3 regions of the Mesorhizobium sp. M0074 genome follow, and region 2 is predicted to be linked to each of the others. Evidence: predicted binding sites of a transcription regulator. Region 2 holds the regulator's gene; each other region holds the start of a gene.
The links. Region 2 encodes PhoB, which activates phosphate uptake and scavenging genes when phosphate is short. Its sites were predicted from a motif close to TGTCATNNANCTGTCAT; they were not measured.

Region 1 (3,277 bases), on a different contig from region 2:
GCCGCGCCTACCTGGAAGCCGTCCTGCGTGAGGAAGTCATTGTCATTGGCGACGAACAGGAAATAGTCGTCGGGCAGTGTTGGATCGAGGACGCTCACCACCGACATCGCCTCCCACTTCTCCGAAAGGTTGTTGCGGTCGTTGGGCGCACCATTGTGCAGCCCGAAGCGGCCGAGCTCGGTCTTGTCGTTGATGTCGATGAACGGCGTCAGCTTGGCCGGCGTCACCGATGGATCGAGCTCACCCTTGGGCGCCAGCGGCTTGTCCTTGTCGAATTCTGTGCCGGCGACATCGGTTGCCGCAGACACATCGACGACGCTGATCTCGCGGTGGAGCGAGGTGTCGCCCTTCAGCCCCTGGCCATTGCCGCTGTCGCGCGCCAGCATCAGGAAGGTCTTGTCCGACAGCGCCACGATTTCGCTCTGCGCGGCGATCTTGGTTTTGCCCTTGGCATCGGTGAACACCGGCAGCGGCACGACATATTCATGCGCGAGCTTGAGCTGGCCGGGATCCGAGGCATCGTAGACCAGCGCGCGCGTGTTCTGACGCGTCGAGGCGGAATCGCCGCCATCCTGCCTTGGGGCCGACTGCAGCACGGCAATCAGGAACTTCCCGTCCGGCGTCAGCGCCATGCCTTCGAGGCCCTGGTTGTTCTGACGGCCGGTTTCGGGATCCTTCGGATCTGGGTCTGCCGCGCCAAGTCCCGGATTGTTGGAAGCAAAGTTTGGCGTCCCGTGACGCATCGGGACAAGCGCCGCCGGCGGCTGCGTTGCCGACATCAGACGCCCATCGGCGGAGAAGCGGTAGATGTTCGGACCGTATTCGTCCGAGATGAACATCGTGCCGTCGGGCAGCCGTGCGATCGCTTCGTTATCGAGCGCGAGCTTGCCGTTGGCTTCGGGCAGGATCGGCATGTCGTCGGTCGCGGCACGCACGCCGTTGAGCGGATCGAGGCCGGTTGCGTCGGCGCCCTTGTCGTCGGTCAAAAGCATGGTGTCGGCAAGCGTCGCCTTGAGGCCCGATTGTTCCTGGCCGGTGGCCGGCACTGCACCCGGCGCGATCGGGGCGAACTCGAGGGCGATCGTGTTGAGGCGCGGGCGGTAATCGGTGGTACCGACGACATTGTAGCCGCGGTCCGGCAACAGCCATAACGAGCCCTTGTAGCCATCGGCGCCATGCGTCCAGCCGGCAGCGTCGATCGACATGCCTGAGCCGGAGCCAAACGTCTCGCCGAACTTGTCCTTCTGGCTGGCCGGGATGCGGCCGACACCGACCATGCCCTTGTTGACGAAGCTGACGCCGCCGACGGTTGCGGCGTTTTCAGCCAAGGCCGGGGTCAAGGCGGTGAACATCGCCAGCGCGACGGCGAGGGACGCGGTTCGGTGCAGGTTTTTCATGGAAATCCTCTTTGTGACAAAGCTGCCGGGGCCCGAAAAAGCGCCGCGTCGCATCAAGGATGCCGCGAAAGCCTTCGGAGAAGCGATCTAGGACGCGAACATGATACTTGCGTGACAGTGCCGCGCTTGCTTGTCCCCCGTGGTTGCAACTGGCCTGGGTATGGCGAACTCGTCGTCGCCGAGCGAGCAATTAACAGCTTTACAAATAATCGTTATTATGTAAAGTTATGACAATGAAAGGTCCCCGATGACTGCCTGTCGTTTCGCCACCCGCCTCAATTCCTTTGCCTCGCGGCCACAGTCCGAGTGGCCCGATCTTGTCGGCAAACCGTCCATGCTGCAGATGGCGGCACGTGCGGCGAAGGTTGCGGAGTTGACCGATCTCGACCTCAACTTCCCCGACCATGTCGGCGAAAAACCTACGGAAATGGCGCGCAAACTCAGCGACATCGGGCTTTCCATCAATGGTTTCGCCATGCGCTACTACTCCAATCCGGCTTTCAAGCTCGGTGCCTTCACCAATCCAGATCCTTCCGTTCGCCGCGAAGCCATCGACCTGACCAAGGCCGGCATCGACGCCATCCGCGAGGCGGGCGCCGGCCTGATGACGCTGTGGCTCGGGCAGGATGGCTTCGATTATGCTTTCCAGGCCGATTATGCGACGCTCTGGCAACACGAAATCGATGGAATTCGTGAAGTTGCGGCGCATGACCCCGATTGCCAGATCAGCCTTGAATACAAACCCAACGAGCCGCGCTCTTACAGCCTGATGCCCGATGCGGCGACGACGTTGCTGGCGATCCGCGAGATCGGCCTGCCCAATCTCGGCGTGACGCTCGATTTCGCCCATGTGCTCTACGCCGACGAGCAGCCGGCTTTCGCCGCTGCGCTGGTGGCGCGACACAGCAAGCTGCTCGGCGTGCATCTCAACGACGGCTACGCCAAGCGCGACGACGGCTTGATGGTCGGGGCCGTGCATACGCTGCAGACGATCGAGCTGCTCAGGCAGATCCGTCGAGACGGCTATGCCGGCGCCATCTACTTCGACACGTTCCCCGACATGACCGGGCTCGACCCGGTCCACGAATGCGAAGTCAACATCGCGACTGTCAAGCGCATGCTGCGCGTCGTCGATCGGCTGGAAAAGGACAATCGCCTGTCCACTGCCGTCGACCGTCAGGACGCGGTCGCCTCGCAGGCCATCATCCAGGAAGCCATGCTCGGGCCGGACAGCTGAAGCTCCGGCGCCATCGCCGTTTTCAACCAGGGAGGAAAGACCATGAAATTTCTGCTTGCCACCGCCACCGCTGCCCTGATGGCGCTGTCTATAGGCTCGTCGTTTTCCGCGGACCTCGCGCCGCTCAATTCCGACACCGAGAAGGATCGCATCGACTGGTCGCAGGTCGAGGCCAAGTTCGGGGCTTTCCCCAAGCTGCCCGAGGGCACCAAGGCGGGTGCGGTCTCCAAGACGCTGACCAACGAATACTGGCGTTCGCTGGGAGAGGGCTACAAATCGTTCGGCGACCGCACCGGCGTGCCCGTGGTCTACCAGGCGGCGCAGAGCGAGGGCGACCAGCTCGGCCAGCTCACCATCGCCGAAGGCCTGGTCACGCAAGGCTACAACGTGCTGCTCGTTTCGCCGCAGACCGACTCCAACCTGCAGCCGATCATGGAACAGGCCAAGGCCGCCAATGTGCCGGTGGTCAACGTCAACGACGCGGTCATCCCGCAGGCCGAGCACTATGTCGGCAATGTCCAGCGCGACAACGGCGTGCGCGTCGCCAAATGGTTCATCAAGAATCGGCCGGACGGCGGCAAGGTCGCCATCGTCGAAGGCCAGGCCGGCGTCTACGCCGCCGTCCAGCGTACCGACGGTTTCA
Region 2 (3,277 bases):
ATTGCAAGCCGACTATACGATCGTCATCGTCACCCACAACATGCAGCAGGCGGCGCGCGTGTCGCGCCAGACCGCCTTCATGTATCTGGGTGAACTGGTCGAGTTCGACCGGACCGAGAAGATCTTCACGTCGCCCCGCGAGAAGCGCACGCAGGACTACATCACTGGCCGCTTCGGCTGAGCCGTTCCGATCATGCATATGAGGACAGGACCATGGGCGAACACACAGTCGCTTCTTTCGACGAGGATCTCGAGCAGATCAGCAAGCTGATCCGCGACATGGCCGACCTCGCCGGTTCGATGGTCGGCGGGGCGACCAAGGCCCTGTTGAATTCCGACAACGTGCTGGCGCAACGCGTCGTTTCCGACGACGCCATCATGGATGCGCGTCAACGCGAACTGGACGACCGCGCCATCACCCTGATCGCCAAACGCCAGCCGATGGCCCACGATCTTCGCCATGTGGTCGGAGCGATCCGCATGGCGGGCGACCTCGAACGCATCGGCGACCTTGCCAAGAATATCGCCAAGCGCGTGAGTGCGGTCGGCCTCAGCGCCACGCCGCGGGACCTGTCGCATTCCATCGACGCGATGGCGCAGCTGGTTCTCATCCAGGTGCAGGGTGTCATCGAGGAATATGCTGCAGGCGATGCGGCCGCGTTGGCCAAGCTGCGTGCCGCCGACGAGCGCATCGACGTCAAATACACGTCCGTGTTCCGCGAGCTGTTGACCTACATGATGGAAGATCCGCGCAACATCACCGCTTGCACGCACCTGCTGTTCTGCGCCAAGAATCTGGAGCGGATCGGCGACCATGTCACCAACATCGCCGAAAATGCGTATTATGTGCTGACCGGCGAGCAATTGCCGGTCAATCGTCCGAAGCAGGACGAAACGACAATGTCCGCACCGGTGACATGATGGGGGTGCCCAGCCGATGATCGCACCACGCATAATGGTGGTGGAGGACGAGGAGCCATTGGGTGTGCTGCTCCGCTACAATCTCGAATCCGAAGGCTACCAGGTCGAGGTGGTGACACGCGGCGACGAAGCCGAGATCCGTTTGCAGGAGAATGTGCCCGACCTTTTGGTGCTCGACTGGATGATACCAGCGGTTTCCGGCATCGAGCTCTGTCGTCGGTTGCGGGCGCGCCCCGAAACCGAGCGGCTGCCGATCATCATGCTGACCGCGCGCGGCGAGGAGAGCGACCGGGTGCGCGGGCTTTCGACCGGCGCCGACGACTATCTGGTCAAACCGTTTTCGACACCGGAATTCATGGCCAGGGTCAAGGCGCTGCTGCGGCGCGCCAAGCCGGAAGTGCTGTCCAGCGTGCTGAAGGTCGGCGACATCGTGCTCGATCGCGAATCGCACAGGGTCTATCGCAAGAAGAGCGAAATCAGGCTCGGGCCGACCGAATTCCGGCTGCTCGAGTTCATGATGCGGCATCCGGGCCGTGTCTTCTCGCGCAGCCAGTTACTCGATAATGTCTGGGGCGAGACAATCTACATCGACGAACGCACCGTCGACGTGCATGTCGGGCGGCTGCGCAAAGCCGTCAACAACGGCCGGATGCCGGATGTCATCCGCACCATCCGCGGTGCCGGCTATGCGATCAGGGAAGATTGACCCGCCTGGTCAGGCTACGTTCTTTCTGACGCTGGGCCTCATTTGCGCGCCCGGCGCGAAAATCTCCTGGTCGACGAAGCTTAGCGCCCGCATCGCGCAGCCTTCGCGGATCAGCGGCAATTCGTTCGGCTCTGTATCGAAGGAGATCGAGTCCGAATGCTGGCCGCCGGCGGTCTGGGCGATTGCCTTCCGCAAGGCCGGCTCGATCAGATCGAAGGCGGCGGCACTGGCGCCGACCATCGCGACCGGTGCCGGATCGATCAGCGCGAACAGCGAGCCGAGACCGAAACCCAGCGCTTCGCCGGCCTTGCGGTAGGCCTCGCGTTCCGGCCCATCTTTCTCGCGCGCCCGGGCCGCCAGTGCTCGCATGTCGGCGTCGCTGACGTCGGCGATCGGTTCGCTTTCTTCGCTCATCTGCCTGGCGTTGCGCCAGATGGCGTAGTTGCCGGCATAGGCCTCGATGCAGCCGCGCCGCCCGCAACGGCAGAGCGCGCCGCCCGGACGATGGATCATGTGGCCAAATTCGCCACCCGAGGAATGCGTCCCGGTGAACAGTTCGCCCTTCAGCACCAGCCCCATGCCGATGCCATGCGAAAGCAGGATGGCGATGAAGTCGTCGCGATAGCGATCCGGATTGCGCCAGCGCAAAGCCACCGCCATCATGTTGCAGTCGTTCTCCACCGTTGCCGGGATGCCGAATTCGTCCTCCAGCATGTCGGCAAAGGCGATGTCGGTCTGCGGCGTGATCGGCGACCACAGCATGGCGCGTGCAGGGGAGTCGGTAATGCCCTGAATCGCCAGGGCGATGCGGGCGACACTGCGGACGTCAAGGTCTGGATCCTGCAGCCGGCGCCGGACGATGGCCATGCATTCACGGATCAGCTCGTCGCGCGGCATGGTCAGCGTGTCCAGCCGGCGCTGTTCCTCGGCGACCACCTGTCCCGTATAGTCGATAATGGCGGCCGACAGGAAATTCAGCGACAACACCACGGTCAGCACCGCCGCCGCTTCCGGGTTGAGGGCGAGGCCGACCTGCGGACGACCGCGTTTCAACGAAACGGGCTCACTTGCCTTGCTCTCGGCGAGGATGCCTTCCCGTATCAGGTCGGAAGAGATCGCCGATATGGTCGAATGACTGAGGCCGGTAGTAGCTGCGATCTCAGTACGCGATGGCTGGCCGGCCCGGCGCACCGCCGAGATCACCATCGCCCGGTTGCGCCGGCGCAAATCGTCATGGCGGATTCCGACCGACATTGTTTTGCTTTCCTCCCGGTTGCCGCGGCCGCTCATGAACCGGAAGCCGTCGGTAATGTCCGACAAATAGTGTCGGACGCAGGCAAATAGTGTCAGATGCAGGTGGCGCTGTCATCGTTTATTCCGACGCTCGAAAAAACTCGCAGAGTCATCAAAATCCATCAGAATCGATGTTGACAGCAGCCGGAGATCGGGCCAGTATTTTTTCGAGGCTCGAAAAAATTAGAGCTTCTAAGCTGGTCTTTGAGCCAATTGGTCACGCCGTACGCGGCGCAGGGAGGATATGATGAAGAAATTCACGACCGCCATTCTGGCGGGTGTCGCCATGACGCTGGCGCTGGCGTCGGTGGCGCAGGCTAAAGACAAGGTCATCGGCGTTTCCTGGTCGAACTTCCA
Region 3 (3,277 bases), on a different contig from region 2:
ATCGGCTGTGGAGGCCGCAACGAAGCCGGCAAGCGTCGCCGCGTCCTCGATCGCCATCGCCGCGCCCTGTGCGGCAAACGGCGTCATCGCGTGCGCCGCATCGCCGATCAGCGCGATGCCTTCCGGCGTCGTCCATCGCCGCTGCTCGACGGTGTGGATCGGCCATGCCATCCACGGCGCCGCCTCGCTCGCCAGACGGACCAGCGCCGGCGCGGTACCGCGCATGGCGCTGGCGAGGCTGGCGGGGTTGGCATGCCCCGACCAGCCCTCGGCGATGCGCTCGCCCCCAGTGAAGGCGGCGAGGTTGAAGGCAGTGCCACGACTGACCGGATAGGCGACCATATGGAAGCCGGGATAGAGGAATGCAGTAACGCAATCGGGCGCACCGATCGCTGCAAAGGTTTGTCCGGCGGGGCTGTCGGCGGCCACCGTGGCGCGCCAGGCAAGCTCGCCCGAAAACCGGCTTCTCCGGAAATCGGCTGCGTTGCGGGCAAGCGTTTCTCGCACCGACGACCAGACGCCATCGGCGCCGATCAGCAGACAGCCAGCCTCGACCGTGGCGCCATCAGCCGATGCAGTGACGGTAACACCTTTCGATCCGGCTGCGATGTCGGTCACCCGCGCGCCGGCGATCAGATCGATACCGGGCTGCTCCGAAACTCGCTGCATCAGCGCTGACTGCAGATCCGCGCGGTGGGCAACGAGATAGGGCGCTCCCCAGCGCGTTTCGGCCGCCTGGCCAAGCGGTACGCGCGCCAGCTTGCGCAGCGTGGCGGCATCCTTGAGCACGACCGCCTCCGGCCGCACCGCCGTCGCCAGCAGCCGATCGAGTACGCCGAGCTGCCGTAGGATGCGCGTCGCGTTGGGTGAGAGCTGGATACCGGCGCCGGCAGCCTCGAGGTGCTGCGCCTGTTCGAACAGCTTTATCCGATAGCCGCGCTCGGCGAAGGCCAGTGCCGCGGTCAGCCCGGCGACGCCCGCCCCGGCGATGACCACCTGCCGGGACTGCGTTTCCTGCATCAGGTTTGTCGCGGAAGAATCAGGCGGCCTGGTCGATATAAAGGCAGCCCGGCGGCGCCGTTTCCAATGCCTTCAGCTTCGGCGAATAGCGATAGAGCGTCGAGCAATACGGGCAGACCTTTTCATTGTCGTCGCCCATGTCGAGAAATACATGGGGGTGGTCGAAAGGCGGATTGGCGCCGGTGCACATGAATTCCTTGACGCCGATGTCGATTGCCGGATAGCCCGCATCGTTCTGGAAATGGGGAATGGAACCGCCTGCCATCGTCGTCTCCTGATCTTGTCGATTGCATCTGGATCATAACCCGTCTCTTTGCAAGATCGATGAAATGAAACTGTCGCAAAAGCCTGTCAGAGGATAAGTTAAGCCGGTTAAGGCTATGGTCGTCGAACGGTGTGGGAAGAGCGGAAACCATGAACGAACTGAAGCCGGTGCAGAACGAATTCATCACCGTCGAGGCGGCGAGCCGCGAAGGCGGCAATCCCGACCGCTTCGTCAACCGGGAGTTTTCCTGGCTGCAATTCAACCGGCGCGTGCTCGAAGAGTCGCTGAACGCCAATCATCCGCTGCTCGAGCGTGTTCGCTTCCTGTCGATATCGGCCGCCAACCTCGACGAGTTCTTCATGGTCCGCGTTGCGGGTCTTGCCGGCCAGGTGCGCGAGGGCATCGTGCTGAAGAGCCCGGATGGGCGCACGCCCGAGCAGCAGCTTGAACAATTGCTGCGCGAGGTCGAGCGCCTGCAGGAGGACCAGCAGAAAAGCCTTTCGGCGCTGATGCTGCTGCTCGACAAGGAAGGCATCGAGAGCATCACCCGCGATGCGCTGAGCAAGGACGAGAAGATCTGGCTCGAGGACCATTTCCAGGAGCAGGTATTTCCGGTGCTGACGCCGCTGTCGATCGACCCGGCGCATCCGTTCCCGTTCATTCCCAATCTCGGTTTCTCGATGGCGTTGCAATTGCGCCACCGTAAGAACGGCGAGGAAATGAGCGCGCTTTTGCGCCTGCCGGTGGCGCTGAGGCGCTTCATCCGCTTGCCGGATCGCAAGCGCCATGTCCGCTTCATCCCGCTCGAGGAGGCGGTCGGCCTTTATATCGGCAAGCTGTTCCCGGGCTACGAGGTCAAGGGTTCCGGCACGTTCCGTATCATCCGCGACAGCGATATCGAGGTCGAGGAAGAGTCCGAGGATCTGGTGCGCCTGTTCGAGACGGCGCTGAAGCGCCGCCGCCGCGGCTCGGTTATCCGGATCGAATTCGACCGGCTGATGCCGCCCGAACTGCGCGACTTCGTCGCCGGCGAGCTTGGCGTTTCGGCAAGCCGGATCAGCGTGCTCACCGGTCCGCTGGCGCTCAGCCAGATCTCGGAGATCGTCGCCGTCGCCCGCGACGATCTGAAGTTCACGCCCTACAATCCGCGCTTCCCCGAGCGCATCCGCGAGCATGGCGGCGATTGTTTTGCGGCGATCCGCGAGAAGGACATCATCGTCCACCACCCCTACGAATCCTTCGACGTCGTGGTGCAGTTCCTGCGTCAGGCGATGGCCGATCCAGAAGTGGTAGCGATCAAGCAGACGCTCTATCGCACCTCCAACGACAGCCCGATCGTACGCGCTTTGGTCGACGCCGCCGAGGCCGGCAAGTCGGTGACAGCGCTGGTCGAGCTCAAGGCGCGTTTCGACGAAGAAGCCAACATCCGCTGGGCCCGCGACCTCGAGCGAGCCGGCGTCCAGGTCGTCTTCGGCTTCCTCGAACTGAAGACCCATTCGAAAATGTCGCTGGTCGTGCGGCGCGAGGATGGCAGGCTGCGCAATTACGTGCATCTCGGCACCGGCAACTACCACCCGGTCACCGCGCGCATCTACACCGACCTGTCCTTCTTCACCACCGCCCCGACGATCGCGCGCGATGTCGCCCAGCTGTTCAACTTCATCACCGGCTATGCCGAACCGGCCGAGCAGATGCGGCTGGCCATATCGCCGTTCACGCTGCGCGACCGCATCCTCAAGCACATTTCGGACGAGATCAGTCACGCGCTGGAGGGCAGGCCCGCCCGCATCTGGATGAAGATGAACGCCTTGGTCGACCCGATCATCATCGATGCCCTCTATGATGCCAGCCGCGCCGGCGTCGAGATCGATCTCGTCGTGCGCGGCATCTGCTGCCTGAGGCCGCAGGTGCCCGGCCTGTCGGAGAACATAAGGGTGAAATCGATCGTCGGCCGCTTCCTCGAACACAGCCGCATCTATTGCTTCGGCAACG

Region 1: the regulator PhoB is predicted to act here: its motif matches at 1,498-1,514, upstream of NKJ73_RS18045 (esterase-like activity of phytase family protein).
Region 3: the regulator PhoB is predicted to act here: its motif matches at 1,346-1,362, upstream of NKJ73_RS13435 (RNA degradosome polyphosphate kinase).

The regions. Positions count from the first base shown of each region.
Region 1 is NZ_JAMYUM010000012.1:135,879-139,155, reverse strand. Features, by position in the region: gene NKJ73_RS18045 (esterase-like activity of phytase family protein) at 1-1,397, opposite strand, end outside; gene NKJ73_RS18040 (TIM barrel protein) at 1,645-2,634, shown strand; gene NKJ73_RS18035 (sugar ABC transporter substrate-binding protein) at 2,677-3,277, shown strand, end outside.
Region 2 is NZ_JAMYUM010000028.1:15,536-18,812, reverse strand. Features, by position in the region: gene pstB (phosphate ABC transporter ATP-binding protein PstB) at 1-181, shown strand, start outside; gene phoU (phosphate signaling complex protein PhoU) at 214-921, shown strand; gene phoB (phosphate regulon transcriptional regulator PhoB) at 938-1,627, shown strand; gene NKJ73_RS29110 (ROK family protein) at 1,637-2,881, opposite strand; gene xylF (D-xylose ABC transporter substrate-binding protein) at 3,168-3,277, shown strand, end outside.
Region 3 is NZ_JAMYUM010000008.1:136,018-139,294, forward strand. Features, by position in the region: gene NKJ73_RS13425 (FAD-dependent monooxygenase) at 1-1,020, opposite strand, end outside; gene NKJ73_RS13430 (zinc-finger domain-containing protein) at 1,040-1,285, opposite strand; gene NKJ73_RS13435 (RNA degradosome polyphosphate kinase) at 1,435-3,277, shown strand, end outside.